3 regions of the Bacillus sp. JZ105 genome follow, and region 2 is predicted to be linked to each of the others. Evidence: a T-box and tRNA genes for the amino acid it is inferred to sense, from the RefSeq annotation. Region 2 holds a T-box; the other regions hold tRNA genes.

Region 1 (8,148 bases), 1.5 Mb from region 2:
TGTTGTTAGGGAAGAACAAGTGCGAGAGTAACTGCTCGCACCTTGACGGTACCTAACCAGAAAGCCACGGCTAACTACGTGCCAGCAGCCGCGGTAATACGTAGGTGGCAAGCGTTGTCCGGAATTATTGGGCGTAAAGGGCTCGCAGGCGGTTTCTTAAGTCTGATGTGAAAGCCCCCGGCTCAACCGGGGAGGGTCATTGGAAACTGGGAAACTTGAGTGCAGAAGAGGAGAGTGGAATTCCACGTGTAGCGGTGAAATGCGTAGAGATGTGGAGGAACACCAGTGGCGAAGGCGACTCTCTGGTCTGTAACTGACGCTGAGGAGCGAAAGCGTGGGGAGCGAACAGGATTAGATACCCTGGTAGTCCACGCCGTAAACGATGAGTGCTAAGTGTTAGGGGGTTTCCGCCCCTTAGTGCTGCAGCTAACGCATTAAGCACTCCGCCTGGGGAGTACGGTCGCAAGACTGAAACTCAAAGGAATTGACGGGGGCCCGCACAAGCGGTGGAGCATGTGGTTTAATTCGAAGCAACGCGAAGAACCTTACCAGGTCTTGACATCCTCTGACAACCCTAGAGATAGGGCTTTCCCTTCGGGGACAGAGTGACAGGTGGTGCATGGTTGTCGTCAGCTCGTGTCGTGAGATGTTGGGTTAAGTCCCGCAACGAGCGCAACCCTTGATCTTAGTTGCCAGCATTCAGTTGGGCACTCTAAGGTGACTGCCGGTGACAAACCGGAGGAAGGTGGGGATGACGTCAAATCATCATGCCCCTTATGACCTGGGCTACACACGTGCTACAATGGACAGAACAAAGGGTTGCAAGACCGCAAGGTTTAGCCAATCCCATAAATCTGTTCTCAGTTCGGATCGCAGTCTGCAACTCGACTGCGTGAAGCTGGAATCGCTAGTAATCGCGGATCAGCATGCCGCGGTGAATACGTTCCCGGGCCTTGTACACACCGCCCGTCACACCACGAGAGTTTGCAACACCCGAAGTCGGTGAGGTAACCTTTATGGAGCCAGCCGCCGAAGGTGGGGCAGATGATTGGGGTGAAGTCGTAACAAGGTAGCCGTATCGGAAGGTGCGGCTGGATCACCTCCTTTCTAAGGATATATGGAGCAGCGTGCGTTTTCGTCTTGTTTAGTTTTGAAGGAACTTGCAAAAGATCCTACAACATCATATCTTCGATATGAAAGATGGGCCTGTAGCTCAGCTGGTTAGAGCGCACGCCTGATAAGCGTGAGGTCGGTGGTTCGAGTCCACTCAGGCCCACCATCTTCTATTAAATCGGGGCCTTAGCTCAGCTGGGAGAGCGCCTGCCTTGCACGCAGGAGGTCAGCGGTTCGATCCCGCTAGGCTCCACCAACGTGTTCTTTGAAAACTAGATAACAATAAGTAATACATTCACATTGAATGCAATGCAAAGTTCATCACACATAGTGATTCTTTCTAAAGTAAGAAATGGTTAAGTTAGAAAGGGCGCACGGTGGATGCCTTGGCACTAGGAGCCGATGAAGGACGGGACGAACACCGATATGCTTCGGGGAGCTGTAAGCAAGCTTTGATCCGGAGATTTCCGAATGGGGAAACCCACTGCTCGTAATGGAGTAGTATCCATACTTGAATACATAGAGTATGAGAAGGCATACCCGGGGAACTGAAACATCTAAGTACCCGGAGGAAGAGAAAGCAAATGCGATTCCCTGAGTAGCGGCGAGCGAAACGGGAACAGCCCAAACCAAGAGGCTTGCCTCTTGGGGTTGTAGGACACTCTATACGGAGTTACAAAGGAATGATATAAGCGAAGAGGTCTGGAAAGGCCCGCCAAAGAAGGTAACAGCCCTGTAACTGAAATGTCATTCTCTCCAGAGTGGATCCTGAGTACGGCGGAACACGTGAAATTCCGTCGGAATCCGGGAGGACCATCTCCCAAGGCTAAATACTCCCTAGTGACCGATAGTGAACCAGTACCGTGAGGGAAAGGTGAAAAGCACCCCGGAAGGGGAGTGAAATAGATCCTGAAACCGTGTGCCTACAAGTAGTCAGAGCCCGTTAACGGGTGATGGCGTGCCTTTTGTAGAATGAACCGGCGAGTTACGATCCCGTGCAAGGTTAAGCAGAAGATGCGGAGCCGCAGCGAAAGCGAGTCTGAATAGGGCGCATGAGTACGTGGTCGTAGACCCGAAACCAGGTGATCTACCCATGTCCAGGGTGAAGTTCAGGTAACACTGAATGGAGGCCCGAACCCACGCACGTTGAAAAGTGCGGGGATGAGGTGTGGGTAGGGGTGAAATGCCAATCGAACCTGGAGATAGCTGGTTCTCTCCGAAATAGCTTTAGGGCTAGCCTCAAGGTAAGAGTCTCGGAGGTAGAGCACTGATTGGACTAGGGGCCCCTACCGGGTTACCGAATTCAGTCAAACTCCGAATGCCGATGACTTATCCTTGGGAGTCAGACTGCGAGTGATAAGATCCGTAGTCGAAAGGGAAACAGCCCAGACCGCCAGCTAAGGTCCCAAAGTATACGTTAAGTGGAAAAGGATGTGGAGTTGCTTAGACAACCAGGATGTTGGCTTAGAAGCAGCCACCATTTAAAGAGTGCGTAATAGCTCACTGGTCGAGTGACTCTGCGCCGAAAATGTACCGGGGCTAAACGTATCACCGAAGCTGCGGACTGTTCTTGCGAACAGTGGTAGGAGAGCGTTCTAAGGGCTGTGAAGCCAGACCGGAAGGACTGGTGGAGCGCTTAGAAGTGAGAATGCCGGTATGAGTAGCGAAAGACGGGTGAGAATCCCGTCCACCGAATGCCTAAGGTTTCCTGAGGAAGGCTCGTCCGCTCAGGGTTAGTCGGGACCTAAGCCGAGGCCGAAAGGCGTAGGCGATGGACAACAGGTTGATATTCCTGTACCACCTCCTCACCATTTGAGCAATGGGGGGACGCAGGAGGATAGGGTAAGCGCGGTATTGGATATCCGCGTCCAAGCAGTTAGGCTGGGAAATAGGCAAATCCGTTTCCCATAAAGGCTGAGCTGTGATGGCGAGCGAAATTTAGTAGCGAAGTTCCTGATTCCACACTGCCAAGAAAAGCCTCTAGCGAGGTGAGAGGTGCCCGTACCGCAAACCGACACAGGTAGGCGAGGAGAGAATCCTAAGGTGATCGAGAGAACTCTCGTTAAGGAACTCGGCAAAATGACCCCGTAACTTCGGGAGAAGGGGTGCTTCTTAGGGTGTTAAAGCCCCGAGAAGCCGCAGTGAATAGGCCCAGGCGACTGTTTAGCAAAAACACAGGTCTCTGCGAAGCCGTAAGGCGAAGTATAGGGGCTGACGCCTGCCCGGTGCTGGAAGGTTAAGAGGAGCGCTTAGCGTAAGCGAAGGTGCGAATTGAAGCCCCAGTAAACGGCGGCCGTAACTATAACGGTCCTAAGGTAGCGAAATTCCTTGTCGGGTAAGTTCCGACCCGCACGAAAGGCGCAACGATCTGGGCACTGTCTCAACGAGAGACTCGGTGAAATTATAGTACCTGTGAAGATGCAGGTTACCCGCGACAGGACGGAAAGACCCCGTGGAGCTTTACTGCAGCCTGATATTGAATGTTGGTACAGCTTGTACAGGATAGGTAGGAGCCTTGGAAACCGGAGCGCTAGCTTCGGTGGAGGCATCGGTGGGATACTACCCTGGCTGTATTGACCTTCTAACCCGCTGCCCTTATCGGGCAGGGAGACAGTGTCAGGTGGGCAGTTTGACTGGGGCGGTCGCCTCCTAAAATGTAACGGAGGCGCCCAAAGGTTCCCTCAGAATGGTTGGAAATCATTCGCAGAGTGTAAAGGCACAAGGGAGCTTGACTGCGAGACCTACAAGTCGAGCAGGGACGAAAGTCGGGCTTAGTGATCCGGTGGTTCCGCATGGAAGGGCCATCGCTCAACGGATAAAAGCTACCCCGGGGATAACAGGCTTATCTCCCCCAAGAGTCCACATCGACGGGGAGGTTTGGCACCTCGATGTCGGCTCATCGCATCCTGGGGCTGTAGTCGGTCCCAAGGGTTGGGCTGTTCGCCCATTAAAGCGGTACGCGAGCTGGGTTCAGAACGTCGTGAGACAGTTCGGTCCCTATCCGTCGCGGGCGCAGGAAATTTGAGAGGAGCTGTCCTTAGTACGAGAGGACCGGGATGGACGCACCGCTGGTGTACCAGTTGTTCTGCCAAGGGCATCGCTGGGTAGCTATGTGCGGACGGGATAAGTGCTGAAAGCATCTAAGCATGAAGCCCCCCTCAAGATGAGATTTCCCATTCCGCAAGGAAGTAAGATCCCTGAAAGATGATCAGGTTGATAGGTCTGAGGTGGAAGCGTGGTGACACGTGGAGCTGACAGATACTAATAGATCGAGGACTTAACCTATATTCTAATGTGAAGCATGAACATTGTTATCTAGTTTTGAGAGAACATTCTCTCCATCAGGTTTGGTGGCGATAGCGAAGAGGTCACACCCGTTCCCATACCGAACACGGAAGTTAAGCTCTTCAGCGCCGATGGTAGTTGGGGGTTTCCCCCTGTGAGAGTAGGACGCCGCCAAGCTTCTATAAGGATCAGTTCCAGTCGGAACTGGTCTTTTTTGTTTTTTCTTCTAACAGCATCATGATGTAAGCTGGGAACTTCTCTTCTGCAATCTCCATGTAGCGTTCAATCATGACGTAATCATCGCTAATGTATTGAGACAGCAGCTCGTACCACCATTCTGTTTCGTAGCGGGCAATCATACTAAGGTTATACATCAATAAGTAATGGCTGATGATCTCAGGAATGCCTAGAAAAGCATCTCGTGTTGACGGTATAAACCATTGATCCATTTCTAAATCATAATGAAGATGAGTAGCAAGTGCTGGGTTTTCTTCAAAAAATACATCAAACGTCAGTTTTTTAGCCTCTCTCTGTTTGAGTTTCCAGCTTGTATGGAACTCAAAGTATTCAATAAAGCGTTCAGCAGACATGTTATAAAGTAATGGAATATGATCTTGAATCATCATTCCGTTAGCCTTTTCCACTTTAACTAATGTCGAGGGCTGCTTTTGAAATTCAAGAATATGACTCATTTCAGGTATTTTAGACAGGAGATGGATCATCGTAAATCGCTCATCTTCAAGACCATTTAATTGAAATAGATGCTTTAACACATGCATACATAGCCCATTTCTTTGGATTTTTACCTCATCTTCACTAAAACGGTAATGTTGTTTCTTTCTCTTTCTCGATGTTACGCCATGAGCTAAAACAGAAGTTTGAGAAGGATAATGGGGATCAACTGTCAGCAAGCATGCTTTTAGCAGTTGTGCCATTCCATAAAACAATAAAATGGGTTTAAGTTCTAGAGGCGCGATCGCAGCCTGTTCATAGAACGTATGGCCATGTTTTAGAAAATAAATAAATCGTTCACAGTTTTTATAGGCTTGCTGGTTTGCATCTTGAATGTTCCGTTTCTCATATTGTTGAAATAGAAACTTTTGGGAGGTTTCGAGCGAGTAAAAACGTTTTAAATCCTTCCATCCTGAACTTTTCATCTTCTTCCTCAACTCTCTTTATATTTTCTAAAAATTGCAACTGTTTGTTGCTTCCTTGACATGCTGTTTGCTAGTTGATAATCTACATATAATATTTTGCCGAAAAGAGGGGGATTTACTAATGTGGGAAAGTAAATTTTCAAAAGAAGGTTTGACGTTTGACGATGTTTTGCTTGTTCCAGCAAAGTCTGAAGTACTTCCGCGTGATGTCGATTTATCAGTGGAGCTAACAAGCACATTAAAGCTAAACATTCCAATTATCAGTGCGGGAATGGACACAGTGACGGAATCACAAATGGCGATTGCAATGGCACGTCAAGGTGGTCTTGGTATTATTCATAAGAACATGTCCATTGAACAGCAAGCAGAACAGGTGGATAAAGTAAAACGTTCAGAGCGCGGCGTTATTACAAATCCATTCTTCTTAACACCAGAGCATCAAGTATTTGATGCAGAGCATTTGATGGGTAAATACCGTATTTCAGGTGTGCCGATTGTCAATAACGAACAAGACCAAAAGCTTGTTGGTATTATTACGAACCGTGACCTTCGTTTTATTTCGGATTATTCAATGAAGATTAGCGACGTGATGACAAAAGAGGAACTTGTGACAGCTTCTGTTGGTACAACATTAGAAGAAGCTGAAAAAATCTTACAGCAATACAAGATTGAAAAATTACCTCTTTTAGATGACGAAGGAACGTTAAAAGGTCTCATCACAATCAAAGATATTGAAAAAGTGATTGAATTCCCTAACTCCTCTAAAGATGCACATGGCCGTTTAATTGTGGGTGCCGCTGTTGGTGTCACTGGCGATACAATGACACGTGTGAAAAAATTAGTCGAAGCCAATGTGGATGTCATTGTCATTGATACAGCACACGGTCATTCTCAAGGTGTTCTAAACACTGTATCGAAAATCCGTGAAACGTATCCTTCTCTTAACATCATTGCTGGTAATGTTGCAACAGCTGAAGCAACAAAAGCATTGTTTGAAGCAGGAGCAGATATTGTGAAAGTCGGTATTGGACCAGGATCTATTTGTACAACACGTGTTGTTGCAGGTGTCGGTGTACCCCAAATCACAGCGATCTATGACTGTGCAACAGAAGCAAGAAAACATGGTAAAGCTATTATTGCAGATGGTGGAATTAAATATTCAGGTGATATCGTGAAAGCATTAGCATCTGGCGGACATGCTGTTATGCTGGGAAGTCTTCTAGCTGGTACATCTGAAAGCCCGGGAGAAACAGAAATTTTCCAAGGCAGACGCTTCAAAGTTTATCGTGGTATGGGTTCTGTCGCTGCAATGGAAAAAGGAAGTAAAGATCGTTACTTCCAAGAAGATAATAAAAAATTCGTTCCTGAAGGTATTGAAGGCCGTACACCATACAAAGGGCCAGTCGTTGATACAGTGTATCAACTAGTTGGCGGTATTCGTTCTGGGATGGGTTATTGTGGAACACAGGATTTACGCACTCTTAGAGAAGAAGCACAGTTCATTCGTATGACAGGTGCAGGGCTTCGTGAGAGTCATCCACATGATGTACAAATTACAAAAGAATCACCAAACTACACAATTTCTTGATAAATTGTGACAATCAAATTACATTTGACAGGGTCTATGACTCTGTCTATTTTTTTTGTCTTTATTGTGATAAAATTTATACTGTTGTGTTGAGATAAGCCCTTGTGGATTACATATATATGAAAAACGTCGAAAAAAGATGAATACGGAGGTATGACGATTGAACAGCAAGATGTTGAAACAGCTTATGGTCTCTATCCTTGCATTGGCATTGATTGTTACAGCATTTACACCAATGTCCAAAGCAAAAGCAGCTGAAGATCCATTCAGTGTGAATGCGAAAGCAGCGATCCTTATTGAAGCTTCTACAGGTAAAATTCTTTATAGTAAAAACGCAGATCAAAGACTGCCTATTGCAAGTATGGCAAAAATGATGACAGAGTATCTATTACTAGAGGCAATTTCTGAAGGAAAAGTGAAATGGGATCAAAAGTATACGCCAGATGATTATGTATACGAAATTTCTCAGGACCGCAGCTTATCCAACGTTCCTTTGAGAAAAGATGGGTCGTATACAGTAAAAGAACTTTATCAAGCAACGGCTATTTATTCGGCAAATGCAGCAGCGATTGGTTTAGCAGAAGTGATCGCTGGATCAGAATCGAAGTTTGTTGAAAAAATGAACGCAAAAGCAAAAGAACTTGGTTTAACAAACTACAAATTCGTGAATGCAACTGGTCTGGAAAATAAAGACTTACATGGCCAACAGCCAAAAGGTACAGGTCCTGAAGAAGAAAGTGAAGTATCTGCAAAAGATATGGCTTTGCTTGCACAGCATCTCATCAAAGACCATCCAGAAATTCTTGAAACAGCAAGTATTGCGAAAACAAAGTTCAGAGAAGGCACGGACGATGAAATGGACATGCCTAACTGGAACTTCATGCTGAAAGGACTTGTGAAGGAATATAAAGGTGTTGACGGTCTGAAAACAGGATCTACAGATTCAGCCGGTTCTAGCTTCACAGGTACAGCAAAACAAGGTGACATGCGTGTCATCGCAGTTAT
Region 2 (8,148 bases):
AAGAAGAATGGGCAACCCTATGCCGTGGCTGGTAATATACTCGATCGGAACTTTCAGTCTGATCGCCCTCTTGAAAAACTAGTAACGGACATCACGTATTTGCCTTATGGACAGAAACAATTGTACCTTTCCAGTATATTGGATTTATATAATGGAGAAGTGATTGCTTTTACGATTGGTGATAAGCAGGACACAGACTTTATCTTAAACACACTTGATCAGCTCCCAGCACTGCCTGAGAACTGCGTGTTACATAGCGACCAAGGTTCTGTGTATACATCTTACGAGTATCAGAAAGCTGTTCATATAAAAGGCATTACCATGAGCATGTCCCGTAAAGGGACACCCGCTGATAATGCCTCCATCGAATCGTTTCATTCCTCACTAAAGTCTGAAACGTTCTATCTTAACAGCATTGATCGAACTACAACCACCATCGTAGAACGCACTGTCAAAGAATACATTTATTATTATAACAACATTCGTATTCAAACGAAACTAAACAACCAATCACCGATAAACTATCGGCAATTGGCTGTATAAAGGTGTTTTGATCCCTGTCTCAATAACGGGGGTCAGTCCCATTGGAGCAGCTTTTTTATATGAGGTTTACCAGAAAGAGCATTTACGATATGCTGTAAACATTCATTGTTTGTATATTCAGAATTTTTACTCAGGAGGAAGTTATGGTGTCACTTGAATTGAAGAATGTTTCATTAAAAAGAAATGGGAAATGGCTGCTGCAGTCTGTTGACTGGCAGGTAAATAAGCAGGAACACTGGGTGCTTTACGGTTTAAATGGTGCGGGAAAAACCGCTTTATTAAATATGCTCTGCTCCTATTATTTCCCCACATCAGGCGAGATGACAGTGCTGGGGCATGTCTTTGGCAAGGAAGCTCTTGGTGAAAAGCTCAGAAGGAAAATTGGTCTCATCTCAGCGGGACTTGAAAAGAAATTGCACAGAGACGACAATGCTTTTGAAATTGTTTTGAGCGGCGCATTTGCTTCTATCGGGCTTTATGAAACCCCGACAGATGAAATGAGAGAGAAAGCCATTGATCTATTAAAAGCGTTTGGTTCATTCAAATATGCCAACAGAACATATGAAACCCTCTCACAGGGAGAGAAGCAAAAAGTCTTGATTGCGAGGGCTTTAATGAATGATCCGCAGCTCTTGATTTTAGATGAACCTGTGACGGGTCTTGATTTTTTAGCAAGAGAGCAAGTGCTGGAGACCATCTCATTTATTGCAGCTAGGCCTGATGCGCCTACTTTGCTCTATACGACCCATCATGCAGAGGAGATTCTGCCTGTTTTTCAGCACACCTTATTATTAAAAGATGGAGCTGTTTTTGATCAAGGAGAAACAAAAGAAATGATGACAGGCGGCTTGCTTTCTTCTTTTTTTGAATGTCCGGTAGATGTCATGTGGAGAAATGGCCGTCCGCATTTAAGCAAATTGTAGATAAAAGAAACTATTGGTCTGCGTCCCTGCTTTTCCATCATACATATTATAGTAGAAAACGAAAGGCGGGGAAGGACAGATGATCAGTATTTCTGAATTCCAAATCAAGGATGTCGTCGATGTATCCAGCGGGAAAAAACTAGGCACCATTGGGGACATTGATATTAATGTCACAAGCGGTAAAATCCAAGCGATTATTATTGGCGGGACAGGTAAAATGATGGGATTTTTCGGAAAAGAAGAGGAAATGATTGTCCCATGGCGAAATATAGTAAAAATTGGCGAAGATGTGATACTTGTCCGCTTGTCTTCTTAATTCGTATAATTCCTCAATGAATCATTCAATTTTTCCTTAAAACAAACTCTTCATTCTTAGCAAACAATGTCTTTTTCGGGTAAAAAGATTACGTTTTCATATCAATTTGTAAAAAAACCTGCAGAAAGGGCACATTTGAGTGTAATATTTAATGAATCACACTAACTGTCTATGCATGTCTTGTGGTAAAATAGGAGCGAAATAAAGAGAGATGAATGAAAGGTGGGAGGCAGCTTTGACATACAAATATGACCCCTTTCAGCAGAAATCACCATATGCAATGACCATTCATGATTGGACGAACATGACATGTTCTGGTAAAGAGGTATTGGCCGGGTTTACCACAAAAAACGGCGGCTTCAGCCTACCTCCATATCAATCATTGAACACTGGACTCCATGTAGGAGATGATGCTTCTAGTGTTCAAATGAATCGTCAAGTCATAGCAGATGCTGCTGCTGTGCCGCTCTCTGATTGGGTGTTTGCAGACCAAACACACGAGGATCGCATCCTAAAAGTCACCAAGGAGCAAAGAGGAAGAGGAAGTCTTCATTATCATGAGGCACTGCCTGGTACAGACGGTTTATATACGTCTGAGACGAACATGATGCTCGCTCTTTGTTTCGCTGATTGTGTTCCGCTTTATTTTCTAGCTCCGCAAAACGGATTAATTGGAACGGCTCATGCCGGCTGGAAAGGAACCGTCAAGCAAATTGGTGCAAAGATGGTTGATGTATGGGTCAGCCAAGAAGATGCCAAGGCCGATCATATTCAAGTCGTCATTGGACCATCCATTGGCAGCTGCTGCTACATAGTCGATGACGCAGTCATGGATCAAGTGAAACAGCTTCCTTTTTCAACAGAGGATGTGTATTCCGAGATTTCACCAGGACAATATAAAATTGATTTGAAAACATTTAACAAAAACGTATTGCTTCATGCAGGAATAAAGGAAGAAAACATACATGTCAGTTCGATGTGCACAAGCTGCAATGATCAGCTTTTCTTCTCACACCGGCGTGATCAAGGGAAAACAGGACGTATGATGTCTTTTGTCGGGTTTAAGGAGGCATAAGTGCAATTGAATGTACGAGAGAATCTCAGACAAATAAATGAACAAATAAACGAAGCATGTAAAAGAGCCGGTAGACATCCAGCAGATGTATCGGTCGTCGCTGTGACAAAGTATGTCTCAATTGAACGAGCACAAGAAGCTAAAGAAGCAGGAATTATGCACTTTGGTGAAAATCGTGACCAAGGGTTACTTGAAAAGCAGGCGGCCATAACCGATGAAAACATTAGCTGGCACTTCATCGGCAGTTTACAAACACGAAAAGTGAAATCTGTCATTCAGTCAATTGACTACTTACATTCGCTCGACAGGATGTCTCTTGCGAATGAAATTGAAAAAAGAGCGGATCACACAGTCCGCTGTTTTGTACAGGTGAACACATCACTTGAGGAGTCAAAACACGGCTTAAAAAGTGAAGACGTCATTCCATTTGTGAAGCAGCTGGCTGATTTCAAACACATTGAAGTGGCTGGGTTGATGACGATGGCTCCATTTACAGATGATCACACTGTGATTCGCAACTGTTTTAAAACATTAAAAAATCTTCGAGAAGAAGTAAAACATCTTAACCAAGTAAATGCACCTTGTCAGCATTTATCGATGGGCATGTCAAATGATTTTGAAATCGCAATTGAAGAAGGTGCGACATTCGTTCGGATTGGCTCTTCACTTGTTGGAAATGAAACAGGAGGTGCGTGACATGAGCATAAAAAATAAGTTTAAAAGCTTTTTCACTCTCGACGATGAAGAGTATGAGTACGAATATATTGATGAAGAAAGAGAACCCGTTCAAGAAGAAAAAGGAACGAAGGACAAAGCAGCATTTCAAGATCGCCCGCAGACAGGAAAACAAAATGTCGTCAGCTTGCAAAGCGTGCAAAAATCCTCTAAAGTGGTGTTAAGTGAGCCGCGTGTTTATGCAGAAGCGCAGGAGATTGCAGACCATATTAAAAACAGACGTGCAGTCGTCGTGAATTTGCAGCGCATTCAGCATGATCAAGCAAAGCGAATCATTGACTTCTTAAGCGGAACCGTTTATGCAATCGGTGGAGACATCCAGCGTATTGGCTCGAATATATTCCTCTGCACACCTGATAATGTAGATGTATCTGGTACAATATCAGAGCTATTGACAGAGGAAGAACCTCAGAGGTGGTAAATCATAGTGATTCTATATTACATTTTCCAGTTTTTACAGACTGTATTAACGATTTACTCATTCGCAATTATTATTTACATCTTTATGTCATGGGTGCCATCTGCAAGAGAAACTGTGATTGGCCGTTTTCTGACAAATATTTGCGAACCGTATTTAGAACCATTTCGTAAAATTATTCCGCCAATCGGCATGATTGACATCTCGCCGATTGTGGCATTGCTTGTGATTCGTTTTGCATCATCATATGGACTAACGGGTCTTTACAATATGATTGTGCGCTTCATGTAAACAGGCTGCCGGGCTTGGCACTGCCAGGCTCTTTTACATAAGAGGGGAACAAAATGAGCGATATCTATCAGCATTTTAGAAAAGACGAACAGCCATTTGTCGACCAAGTGTTAGGCTGGAAAAAAATCGCACTCGACCAATATCGAATGAAATTAACAGATTTCCTTGATCCGCGTGAGCAATTTATTACTGAGTCCGTCATTCAGCATGGCGAAGAACTTGGGATCATGTTTTTTGGCGGGTATGAGGGAGCGGAGCGGAAAAGAGCCCTCATTTATCCTGATTATTTAGAACCTTCTATTCAAGATGTTGAGCTGTCATATTTTCGGGTGAACTATGCGAAAAAGTTTATTTCCTTAGAACACCCGAAGCTTCTCGGCTCATTGATTGGGACAGGCTTGAAGCGTCAAAAATTCGGAGATCTATTATTTTCAGAGGAAGATGTGCAGTTTATTTGTACAAGTGATGTCGCCGATTTTGTGCGGGCGCAGCTGACACATGTCGGCAGAGCATCCGTTTCATTAGAGGAAATCACGCAGGCAGAAATAAAGCCAGTGATGACGAAGACTGATATTAAAGAAGATACCATTTCTTCACTTCGGCTTGATGCTGTATGTGCTGCTGTCAGCCGTCAGTCTCGGCAAAAAGCACAGCTTTTAGTCAAAAATGGGCTTGTCAAAGTCAATTGGAAAGTCACAGAGGACCCTTCTTTTACAATCGGTGAAGGCGATCAGCTCTCTGTTCGGGGATTTGGCCGCTTTAGCCTCAAAACGATTGATGGGAAGACCAAAAAAGATAAATTCAAAGTAACATTTGAGCTTCTGACATAACGAACTTGAATCTGGAGGTGGCGAGGTTGCCATTAACACCTAATGATATTCATAATAAAACGTTCACAAAAAGCTTTCGCGGCTATGACGAAGATGAAGTAAACGAATTTTTAAGCCAAGTACGTAAAGACTACGAGATCGTACTTCGTAAAAAGAACGAGCTTGAAGACAAAGTAAACGAGCTTGACGAAAGACTAGGTCATTTTGCAACAATTGAAGAGACATTAAACAAATCGATTCTTGTGGCGCAGGAAGCAGCAGAAGACGTAAAGCGTCATTCAGATAAAGAAGCAAAATTGATTATTCGTGAAGCAGAGAAAAATGCAGACCGTATTATCAACGAAGCGCTGTCAAAATCAAGAAAAATTGCAATGGAAATCGAAGAGCTGAAGAAACAGTCGAAGGTCTTTAGAACTCGTTTCCAAATGCTCATCGAAGCGCAGCTTGATCTTCTGAAAAATGACGATTGGGATCATTTACTGGAATATGAAGTAGACGCTGTCTTTGACGAAAAAGAATAAGCGCATCATCTTGACATGACGTGCTCATGTTGCATATAATACCATCATAAATTAACAAGAGATAAACGTTTGAAAGGGACACTCGCAGCTGTCACATGCGTAATAAAGCGAATCAGGGATGGTGGAAGCCTGACATTACGAGACGCTGCCATGAGATCACCCCTTTAGTTCCTTTTCTGAAAAAAACGAGTAAGAAAAGGCGTCTGATCACGTTACGATTTTAGAGTGGATAAGCGGCTCTTTCATATCGCTTGTCTAAAAGGGTGGTACCGCGAGACAAGCCTTCTCGTCCCTTATGGGATGAGAGGGCTTTTTTTATTGTTTTTTAATCAGAATTTGCATGTGGAGGAATGGGTATGAACTACAAAGACACCTTATTAATGCCGAAAACAGAATTCCCGATGAGAGGGAACTTGCCGAACAAAGAGCCTGAAATCCAAGAGGAGTGGGCAGAGAAAGACATCTATCAAATGGTTTTAGAGCGGACTAAAGGACGCCCGACGTTTATTTTGCATGATGGACCTCCATATGCGAATGGTGACATTCATATGGGGCATGCACTCAATAAAATCCTAAAAGATTTTATCGTTCGTTTTAAATCAATGAACGGGTATCATGCACCATATGTACCGGGCTGGGATACACACGGGCTGCCAATTGAAACAGCTCTCACTAAAAATAAAAAAGTCAAACGCAAAGAAATGTCTACAGCAGAATTCCGCAAACTATGCGAGGAGTATGCTTGGAAGCAAATTGAAGGTCAGCGCAGCCAGTTTAAGCGATTAGGCGTTAGAGCAGATTGGGACAATCCATATGTCACGTTAAAGCCTGAATACGAAGCGCAGCAAATCCTTGTCTTTGGTGAAATGGCGAAGAGAGGCTATATCTATAAAGGATTAAAGCCTGTTAACTGGTCTCCTTCAAGTGAATCAGCCCTCGCTGAAGCGGAAATTGAATATAAAGACAAACGTTCACCATCGATTTACGTTTCGTTTAAAGTAAAAGATGGCAAAGGCGTTCTTGAAAACGGTGAACAATTCATTATCTGGACAACAACACCTTGGACGCTTCCTGCAAATCTTGGCATTTGTGTTCATCCAAACTTAGAGTACAGTGTTCTTCAAGTCGGTGCTGAGCGTTATGTCGTTGCATCTGAACTGGTTGAACAAGTAGTAACAACACTCGGCTTTGAAGAATACGAAGTTGTGAAAACATTAAAAGGTAAAGAATTAGATAAAATCGTTGCTGCACATCCAATTTACGATAGAGATTCTCTTGTGATGCTTGGCGATCACGTGACAACTGATGCGGGAACTGGCTGTGTTCACACAGCACCAGGCCACGGGGAAGATGACTTTATTGTCGGTATGAAATACGGTCTTGATGTGCTCTGTCCAGTAGATGAAAAAGGTGTGATGACAGATGAGGCGCCTGGTTTTGAAGGATTATTCTACGAGGATGCCAATAAAGCCATCACAGAACAGCTTGAAGCAAAAGGTGCGCTGAAAAAGCTCGACTTTATCACGCACTCCTACCCGCATGACTGGAGAACGAAAAAACCAACGATTTATCGTGCGACAGCTCAGTGGTTTGCATCTATTAAAGACTTTAGAGAAGCGTTATTAGACAATATTAAAGAAACAAAATGGGTTCCAGCATGGGGAGAAACACGCCTGTTCAATATGGTGCGTGACAGAGGTGACTGGTGCATTTCAAGACAGCGTGTATGGGGCGTTCCAATTCCGGTCTTTTATGCGGAAAATGGTGAGCCGATCATCACGGACGAAACCATTCAGCATGTATCTCAATTATTTAGAGAGCACGGCTCAAATATTTGGTTTGAAAAAGAAGCAAAAGAGCTATTGCCAGAAGGCTTTACACATCCAGGCAGCCCGAATGGTGAATTCACAAAAGAGCAGGACATCATGGATGTATGGTTTGATTCCGGTTCTTCTCACCAAGCCGTTTTAGAAGAAAGAGACGACCTAGTCCGTCCGGCAGATCTTTACCTTGAAGGCTCTGACCAATATCGCGGCTGGTTTAACTCCTCATTATCAACAGCAGTGGCTGTCACTGGAAAAGCACCATATAAAGGTGTCCTAAGCCATGGCTTTACGCTTGATAAAGAAGGACGTAAGATGAGTAAATCATTAGGCAATACGATTGATCCAACAAAGGTCGCGAAGCAGCTTGGTGCAGAGATTCTTAGACTTTGGGTATCTTCCGTCAACTATCAAGCCGATCATCCAGTGTCTGATGATATTTTGAAACAAGTAGCAGAAGTCTATCGTAAGATCCGTAACACCTTCCGCTTCCTGCATGGGAACTTATTTGACTTTGACCCAGCAGTTAATGCCGTGCCGGTAGAAGAGCTTCGCGAAGTGGATCAATACATCATGATCAAATTAAACAAATTGATTGATAAAGTGAAAAAAGCTTATGATGATTACGAATTTGCGGTCGTGTATCATGCGATTCATAATTTCTGTACGATTG
Region 3 (8,148 bases), 1.5 Mb from region 2:
TTAAAGCGTAGTCGTTATCTCTGTCGTCGTTTGAAGCGATACAATCTTTAGGTACAATTAGATTGTATTCTCGCATGTATGCGTCATTTGCAGTGAACAAAACGCAAATGTTTCCGGCAATCCCAGTTAGAATAATGTCCTCAACACCTAATTCATTTAAGAGTGTCTCTAGTGCAGTACCGTAGAAGGCAGAATGCTTAGGTTTGATTAAGAAGTAATTATCTTTAGATGGTGTCATTTTCTCTAAAATAGGAGCGCTTCTTTCGTTTTTGCATGTTTCCATAACAGCTTGGATATCAGCCTTCCAAAGTCCGTAGTGATCGTTGATATAAATGATTGGCCAATTTTCCTTGAAAGCATGTTGTTTAAGAGCTAAAATTTTATTGGTCATTTGCTCTGTTTTTTCTGCAAGCACATGTCCCATTTCAAAATCAAAATCATTAATCATGTCGATAATAAGCAGCGCCTTTTTTTGCTTTGACAAAATAAGACCCCCTTTAAAAGATTGTGATAATATGTTAACCTCAATTTCCTTTTAAAAAACATGAAAAGAGAGCCGTGCCATGACGAAAGATGAAAAGTTTATGCAAGAAGCCATTTCTGAAGCCTTAAAAGCAGAACAAATAGGGGAAGTGCCGATTGGTGCGATCATTGTTGTTGATGATCAAATCGTGAGCCGGGCTCATAATTTAAGGGAAAGTGAGCAGCGTTCGATTGCACATGCAGAATTACTTGCTATTGATGAAGCATGTAAAGCGACAGGGAGCTGGCGTTTAGAAGATGCTGTGCTTTACGTTACGCTTGAGCCATGCCCAATGTGTGCGGGTGCTATTGTTCTCTCTAGAGTGAAAAAGGTCGTTTTTGGTGCATACGATCCAAAAGGTGGATGCGCAGGTACTTTAATGAATTTACTGGATGATGAACGGTTCAATCATCAGTCTGAAGTCATCGGTGGTGTACTTGAAAATCAGTGTGGTGAGCTGTTAAGTCAGTTCTTCAGAAATCTCCGTCAGCGAAAGAAACAAGCCAAAAGTAAATGAATGGATGTCGTTTGCAATTTGAGCTATAAGAAGGTATACTTATGTCTGCGTCACTAACAATTTAATATTCATTTTGCCGTGCTAAGCGGGGAGGTAGCGGTGCCCTGTACTCGCAATCCGCTCTAGCGAGGCCGAATCCCTTCTCGAGGTTCGTTTACTTCAAGGTCTGCCTTAAATAAGTGGTGTTGACGTCTGGGTCCTGCGCAATGGGAATTCATGAACCATGTCAGGTCCGGAAGGAAGCAGCATTAAGTGAAACCTCTCATGTGCCGCAGGGTTGCCTGGGCCGAGCTAACTGTTTAAGTAACGCTTGGGGTAGCGAATCGACAGAAGGTGCACGGTAAATCAATATTAAATGTAACTCATCTAGTTTAACTAGGTGAGTTTTTTGTTGCTGTTCAAAGAATAGCTTAACTGCTTTGGTTATACAAATAGATAAAAAGTCTTTTTGGAGCCATTTGTTTTTTTCACTAATCGCAAAAAGAACTGGTGTTCTGTTTGGAGTTTCAGGTCTTTTTACAAAGCTAGAAAATACGTTTTTAATACATGGAAAGTAGAAAATCTCTAGTTGAAATCATCTTTTTGGCATATTAGAAAATAAAGGTGTGCTTTTGAATTGATCGGTGCATCATGTATAATGAAAAGGATGATAAATGGAGGAGGGCGTATTTGTGAGTTATCAAGCTTTATATCGAGTGTTCAGACCTCAAGTTTTTGAGGATGTTGTTGGACAAGAACACATCACAAAAACGTTGCAAAATGCCCTTTTGCAGAAAAAGTTTTCTCATGCTTACTTATTTTCAGGTCCTAGAGGAACAGGTAAAACAAGTGCTGCCAAAATCTTTGCTAAGGCAGTGAACTGTGAAAAGTCACCTGTTAGTGAGCCGTGTAATGAATGTGATGCCTGTAAAGGGATTACAAACGGTTCAATTTCAGACGTGATTGAAATAGATGCTGCCTCGAATAACGGGGTAGATGAAATCCGGGATATACGTGATAAAGTGAAATTTGCTCCTTCGGCGGTTACATATAAGGTTTATATTATAGATGAAGTACATATGCTCTCTATCGGTGCATTTAATGCTCTCCTTAAAACGCTGGAAGAACCGCCTGCTCATTGTATCTTTATTTTGGCTACCACAGAGCCCCATAAGATTCCTCTTACCATCATATCTCGTTGTCAGCGATTTGATTTTAAACGAATCACGACTAAAGATATTGTTGGAAGAATGGAGAAAATTGTAGATGCAGAAGGCCTTGACGTACAGGAGGGTTCGCTCGAGATTATTGCTAGTGCAGCTGATGGCGGTATGCGTGATGCACTAAGCCTCTTGGATCAAGCGATCTCATTTAGTGGTGAACAATTGACAATTGACGATGCGCTGCTCATTACAGGTGCTGTATCTCAGCATTTCATTAGTCAGCTTGCTGAAGCAATTTTTGATCAAAATATTGCCACAGCGTTAGATACATTAAATGAATTGCTTCAGCAGGGGAAAGATGCTGCTAAATTAATAGAGGATATGATTTTTTACTTTAGAGATATGCTGCTTTATAAAACGGCACCAGATCTCGAGGGGGTACTTGAAAAGGTAAAGGTCGACGAAAGTTTCGTGGCGCTGTCAGATCGTGTGACACCTCAGTTTCTGTATGAAACAATTGAAGTCCTGAATAAAAGCCACCAAGAAATGAAATGGACGAATCATCCAAGGATTTTCTTTGAGGTAGCTGTTGTAAAGCTGTGTCAGTCAACAGCAGGATTGACACAAGGTCATGCTGAAGCTGATTTAACGGCGCTAACAGATAAAATAAACCGGCTGGAACAGGAATTGTCAAGGCTAAGAACCGAAGGTGTACCAATGTCTCCATCTCATAGCCCTCAAGAAAAAAGGGAAGCGCCTCGACCACAAACAAGTAACAAAAATGGCTATCGTGCTCCTGTCGGCCGAATTCATGAGATTCTAAAAGAAGCGAAACGGCCTGAGTTAGAAAAAATTAAAGGCAAATGGGGAGAGCTCCTTGCCCAGTTGAAACAGCAGAATAAGGTGTCTCACGCTGCGTTATTAACGGACAGTGAGCCAGTTGCGGCTGCTTCGCATGCCTTTGTTTTAAAATTCAAATTTGAAATACATTGTAAAATGGTTGCTGAAGATAAAAGCGGTGTTCGGACCAATCTTGAACAACTGCTAGAGTCTATGTTAGGAAAAAGAGTGGAATTAGTTGGCGTTCCTGACGCTCAATGGGGTAAAATAAGAGAAGAATTTTTAAGAGATCATCAGCCGGATGAACAAGCAGATGGTCAGGGAACTTCTACTGAAGAGGATCCATTGATTGCGGAAGCAAAAAAATTAGTAGGAACTGATTTAATTGAAATTAAAGATTAATAAAAATGAAAGAGAGTGGTGTTCATATGCGCGGTGGAATGGGAAATATGCAAAAAATGATGAAACAAATGCAAAAAATGCAAAAGGATATGGCGAAGGCTCAAGAAGAGCTTGCAGAAAAAGTTCTTGAAGGTACAGCTGGTGGCGGTATGGTCACTGTCAAAGTAAATGGACAAAAAGAAGTCGTTGATGTAGCAATTAATGAAGAAGTTGTTGATCCAGAAGATATCGATATGCTTCAAGATCTTGTACTTGCTGCGACAAACGATGCATTGAAAAAAGTCGATGAGCTAACGAATGAAACGATGGGTCAATTCACAAAAGGAATGAACATGCCAGGTTTATTCTAGGAGGAATAACTGAAGATGCAATATCCTGAACCAATATCAAAGCTGATTGACAGCTTTATGAAATTGCCAGGAATCGGACCGAAAACTGCGGTCCGTCTGGCTTTTTTTGTTCTTAGTATGCAGGAAGATGTCGTACTAGATTTTGCGAAGGCGCTTGTAAATGCAAAGCGTAATTTAACTTATTGTTCGGTATGCGGTCATATCACAGACCAAGATCCTTGCTATATTTGTGAAGATACAAGAAGAGATCAATCTGTTATCTGTGTAGTGCAGGATCCAAAAGATGTAATCGCAATGGAAAAAATGAAAGAATACAACGGCTTATATCATGTGCTTCATGGTGCCATTTCGCCAATGGACGGAATTGGCCCAGAGGATATTAAAATTCCTGACCTATTAAAAAGATTGCAAGACGATCAAGTGACAGAGGTGATCCTTGCAACCAATCCAAACATTGAAGGAGAAGCAACAGCCATGTATATCTCCAGATTGTTAAAACCATCAGGAATTAAACTCTCTCGCATTGCTCACGGACTTCCAGTAGGCGGGGATTTAGAGTATGCGGATGAAGTTACACTGTCTAAGGCTCTAGAAGGCAGACGTGAGATGTAGGAAGGAGAAGTACGGTACATGGGTTTTCTTCGCAGAAAATCAATTCGAAAAGAATTCGATGAGAAATTAATTCAACAGCTTTTTAAGCAAAAGGAAGAATGGAACAGACAAAAAAAGCTTGTCGCAAATAGCGTTGAGCCTTCACCGGACATTCTATTCGAATTAAAGCTTGCTCAAGCGAAGTACTTTTTCTATCTGAGAGAAGCGAAAAAGAGGAATTTACGTTTAAACAACTGGAAATAGCAGGTCTATTATACATAGTCCTCTCATATGCTTGTACTATTCATATGAAGAGGAGATGAGAGGATTATGGAACCTGTTATTGTGATCGGGTCAATTTTGCTAGCTGTGCTATTGTTGTTTATGTCAGGTGTGCAGGCGAATCCATTCAAATGGTTAGGGCTTATCGGAGTGAAGTTTATAGCAGGCGCTCTTTTTTTATTTTGCCTCAACCTATTTGGCGAGAGTCTAGGATTACATGTCTCTATTAACCCTGTAACGAGTGGAATTAGTGGTTTATTGGGTATTCCGGGCGTAGCAGCTTTAATCGTTATTGAAAAGTTTATTATTTAATGAAAAATATTATTGACTTTGATTCGATAGGGTGGTAAATTAATATACGTCGCTGATGACGAAGAAACGAAAAAACATAACAACAAAAAAGTTGTTGACACTAACAACTTGGATGTGATAAGATGTTCTAGTCGCTTCTGAAGCGGTAAACAAGTTCTTTGAAAACTAAACAAGACAAAACGTACCTGTTAATTCGAGTTTTTTATAAAAAAATCCTATGATACTTCATAGGTAGTCAGTCAAACTGGCGAGGCAGGAAATGATCACATGCTAAGTTCGCTACATCGTGTAGCAACGCATGTGTGATATGCATCCTGCATACCTCGGAGAGTTTGATCCTGGCTCAGGACGAACGCTGGCGGCGTGCCTAATACATGCAAGTCGAGCGGACAGAAGGGAGCTTGCTCCCGGATGTTAGCGGCGGACGGGTGAGTAACACGTGGGTAACCTGCCTGTAAGACTGGGATAACTCCGGGAAACCGGAGCTAATACCGGATAGTTCCTTGAACCGCATGGTTCAAGGATGAAAGACGGTTTCGGCTGTCACTTACAGATGGACCCGCGGCGCATTAGCTAGTTGGTGGGGTAATGGCTCACCAAGGCGACGATGCGTAGCCGACCTGAGAGGGTGATCGGCCACACTGGGACTGAGACACGGCCCAGACTCCTACGGGAGGCAGCAGTAGGGAATCTTCCGCAATGGACGAAAGTCTGACGGAGCAACGCCGCGTGAGTGATGAAGGTTTTCGGATCGTAAAGCTCTGTTGTTAGGGAAGAACAAGTGCGAGAGTAACTGCTCGCGCCTTGACGGTACCTAACCAGAAAGCCACGGCTAACTACGTGCCAGCAGCCGCGGTAATACGTAGGTGGCAAGCGTTGTCCGGAATTATTGGGCGTAAAGGGCTCGCAGGCGGTTTCTTAAGTCTGATGTGAAAGCCCCCGGCTCAACCGGGGAGGGTCATTGGAAACTGGGAAACTTGAGTGCAGAAGAGGAGAGTGGAATTCCACGTGTAGCGGTGAAATGCGTAGAGATGTGGAGGAACACCAGTGGCGAAGGCGACTCTCTGGTCTGTAACTGACGCTGAGGAGCGAAAGCGTGGGGAGCGAACAGGATTAGATACCCTGGTAGTCCACGCCGTAAACGATGAGTGCTAAGTGTTAGGGGGTTTCCGCCCCTTAGTGCTGCAGCTAACGCATTAAGCACTCCGCCTGGGGAGTACGGTCGCAAGACTGAAACTCAAAGGAATTGACGGGGGCCCGCACAAGCGGTGGAGCATGTGGTTTAATTCGAAGCAACGCGAAGAACCTTACCAGGTCTTGACATCCTCTGACAACCCTAGAGATAGGGCTTTCCCTTCGGGGACAGAGTGACAGGTGGTGCATGGTTGTCGTCAGCTCGTGTCGTGAGATGTTGGGTTAAGTCCCGCAACGAGCGCAACCCTTGATCTTAGTTGCCAGCATTCAGTTGGGCACTCTAAGGTGACTGCCGGTGACAAACCGGAGGAAGGTGGGGATGACGTCAAATCATCATGCCCCTTATGACCTGGGCTACACACGTGCTACAATGGACAGAACAAAGGGCTGCAAGACCGCAAGGTTTAGCCAATCCCATAAATCTGTTCTCAGTTCGGATCGCAGTCTGCAACTCGACTGCGTGAAGCTGGAATCGCTAGTAATCGCGGATCAGCATGCCGCGGTGAATACGTTCCCGGGCCTTGTACACACCGCCCGTCACACCACGAGAGTTTGCAACACCCGAAGTCGGTGAGGTAACCTTTATGGAGCCAGCCGCCGAAGGTGGGGCAGATGATTGGGGTGAAGTCGTAACAAGGTAGCCGTATCGGAAGGTGCGGCTGGATCACCTCCTTTCTAAGGATATATGGAGCAGCGTGCGTTTTCGTCTTGTTTAGTTTTGAAGGAACTTGCAAAAGATCCTACAACATCATATCTTCGATATGAAAGATGGGCCTGTAGCTCAGCTGGTTAGAGCGCACGCCTGATAAGCGTGAGGTCGGTGGTTCGAGTCCACTCAGGCCCACCATCTTCTATTAAATCGGGGCCTTAGCTCAGCTGGGAGAGCGCCTGCCTTGCACGCAGGAGGTCAGCGGTTCGATCCCGCTAGGCTCCACCAACGTGTTCTTTGAAAACTAGATAACAATAAGTAATACATTCACATTGAATGCAATGCAAAGTTCATCACACATAGTGATTCTTTCTAAAGTAAGAAATGGTTAAGTTAGAAAGGGCGCACGGTGGATGCCTTGGCACTAGGAGCCGATGAAGGACGGGACGAACACCGATATGCTTCGGGGAGCTGTAAGCAAGCTTTGATCCGGAGATTTCCGAATGGGGAAACCCACTGCTCGTAATGGAGTAGTATCCATACTTGAATACATAGAGTATGAGAAGGCATACCCGGGGAACTGAAACATCTAAGTACCCGGAGGAAGAGAAAGCAAATGCGATTCCCTGAGTAGCGGCGAGCGAAACGGGAACAGCCCAAACCAAGAGGCTTGCCTCTTGGGGTTGTAGGACACTCTATACGGAGTTACAAAGGAATGATATAAGCGAAGAGGTCTGGAAAGGCCCGCCAAAGAAGGTAACAGCCCTGTAACTGAAATATTATTCTCTCCAGAGTGGATCCTGAGTACGGCGGAACACGTGAAATTCCGTCGGAATCCGGGAGGACCATCTCCCAAGGCTAAATACTCCCTAGTGACCGATAGTGAACCAGTACCGTGAGGGAAAGGTGAAAAGCACCCCGGAAGGGGAGTGAAATAGATCCTGAAACCGTGTGCCTACAAGTAGTCAAAGCCCGTTAACGGGTGATGGCGTGCCTTTTGTAGAATGAACCGGCGAGTTACGATCCCGTGCAAGGTTAAGCAGAAGATGCGGAGCCGCAGCGAAAGCGAGTCTGAATAGGGCGCATGAGTACGTGGTCGTAGACCCGAAACCAGGTGATCTACCCATGTCCAGGGTGAAGTTCAGGTAACACTGAATGGAGGCCCGAACCCACGCACGTTGAAAAGTGCGGGGATGAGGTGTGGGTAGGGGTGAAATGCCAATCGAACCTGGAGATAGCTGGTTCTCTCCGAAATAGCTTTAGGGCTAGCCTCAAGGTAAGAGTCTCGGAGGTAGAGCACTGATTGGACTAGGGGCCCCTACCGGGTTACCGAATTCAGTCAAACT

What was found. A T-box is a leader RNA that pairs with one kind of tRNA and senses whether it is charged. The one in region 2 lies ahead of ileS (isoleucine--tRNA ligase), so its partner is inferred to be a tRNA-Ile.
Positions count from the first base shown of each region.
Region 1: it has a tRNA-Ile gene. The T-box ahead of ileS (isoleucine--tRNA ligase) is inferred to sense a tRNA for this amino acid. The anticodon was not compared.
Region 3: it has a tRNA-Ile gene. The T-box ahead of ileS (isoleucine--tRNA ligase) is inferred to sense a tRNA for this amino acid. The anticodon was not compared.

Region 1 is NZ_CP096387.1:8,725-16,872, forward strand. It holds rRNA gene M1D81_RS00035 (16S ribosomal RNA) at 1-1,107, shown strand, start outside; tRNA gene M1D81_RS00040 (tRNA-Ile) at 1,203-1,279, shown strand; tRNA gene M1D81_RS00045 (tRNA-Ala) at 1,294-1,369, shown strand; rRNA gene M1D81_RS00050 (23S ribosomal RNA) at 1,468-4,398, shown strand; rRNA gene rrf (5S ribosomal RNA) at 4,460-4,575, shown strand; gene M1D81_RS00060 (YaaC family protein) at 4,587-5,555, opposite strand; gene guaB (IMP dehydrogenase) at 5,677-7,143, shown strand; gene M1D81_RS00070 (D-alanyl-D-alanine carboxypeptidase family protein) at 7,304-8,148, shown strand, end outside.
Region 2 is NZ_CP096387.1:1,515,457-1,523,604, forward strand. It holds one part of gene M1D81_RS07700 (IS3 family transposase) at 1-543, shown strand, start outside; gene M1D81_RS07705 (ABC transporter ATP-binding protein) at 690-1,466, shown strand; gene M1D81_RS07710 (YlmC/YmxH family sporulation protein) at 1,546-1,782, shown strand; gene pgeF (peptidoglycan editing factor PgeF) at 2,018-2,857, shown strand; gene M1D81_RS07720 (YggS family pyridoxal phosphate-dependent enzyme) at 2,864-3,553, shown strand; gene sepF (cell division protein SepF) at 3,555-4,013, shown strand; gene M1D81_RS07730 (YggT family protein) at 4,020-4,301, shown strand; gene M1D81_RS07735 (YlmH family RNA-binding protein) at 4,355-5,131, shown strand; gene M1D81_RS07740 (DivIVA domain-containing protein) at 5,158-5,652, shown strand; T-box leader at 5,712-5,949, shown strand; gene ileS (isoleucine--tRNA ligase) at 6,009-8,148, shown strand, end outside.
Region 3 is NZ_CP096387.1:27,524-35,671, forward strand. It holds gene M1D81_RS00125 (isochorismatase family cysteine hydrolase) at 1-484, opposite strand, end outside; gene tadA (tRNA adenosine(34) deaminase TadA) at 564-1,040, shown strand; RNA gene ffs (signal recognition particle sRNA large type) at 1,117-1,381, shown strand; gene dnaX (DNA polymerase III subunit gamma/tau) at 1,712-3,424, shown strand; gene M1D81_RS00145 (YbaB/EbfC family nucleoid-associated protein) at 3,451-3,774, shown strand; gene recR (recombination protein RecR) at 3,790-4,386, shown strand; gene M1D81_RS00155 (YaaL family protein) at 4,405-4,629, shown strand; gene M1D81_RS00160 (pro-sigmaK processing inhibitor BofA family protein) at 4,696-4,959, shown strand; rRNA gene M1D81_RS00165 (16S ribosomal RNA) at 5,280-6,828, shown strand; tRNA gene M1D81_RS00170 (tRNA-Ile) at 6,924-7,000, shown strand; tRNA gene M1D81_RS00175 (tRNA-Ala) at 7,015-7,090, shown strand; rRNA gene M1D81_RS00180 (23S ribosomal RNA) at 7,189-8,148, shown strand, end outside.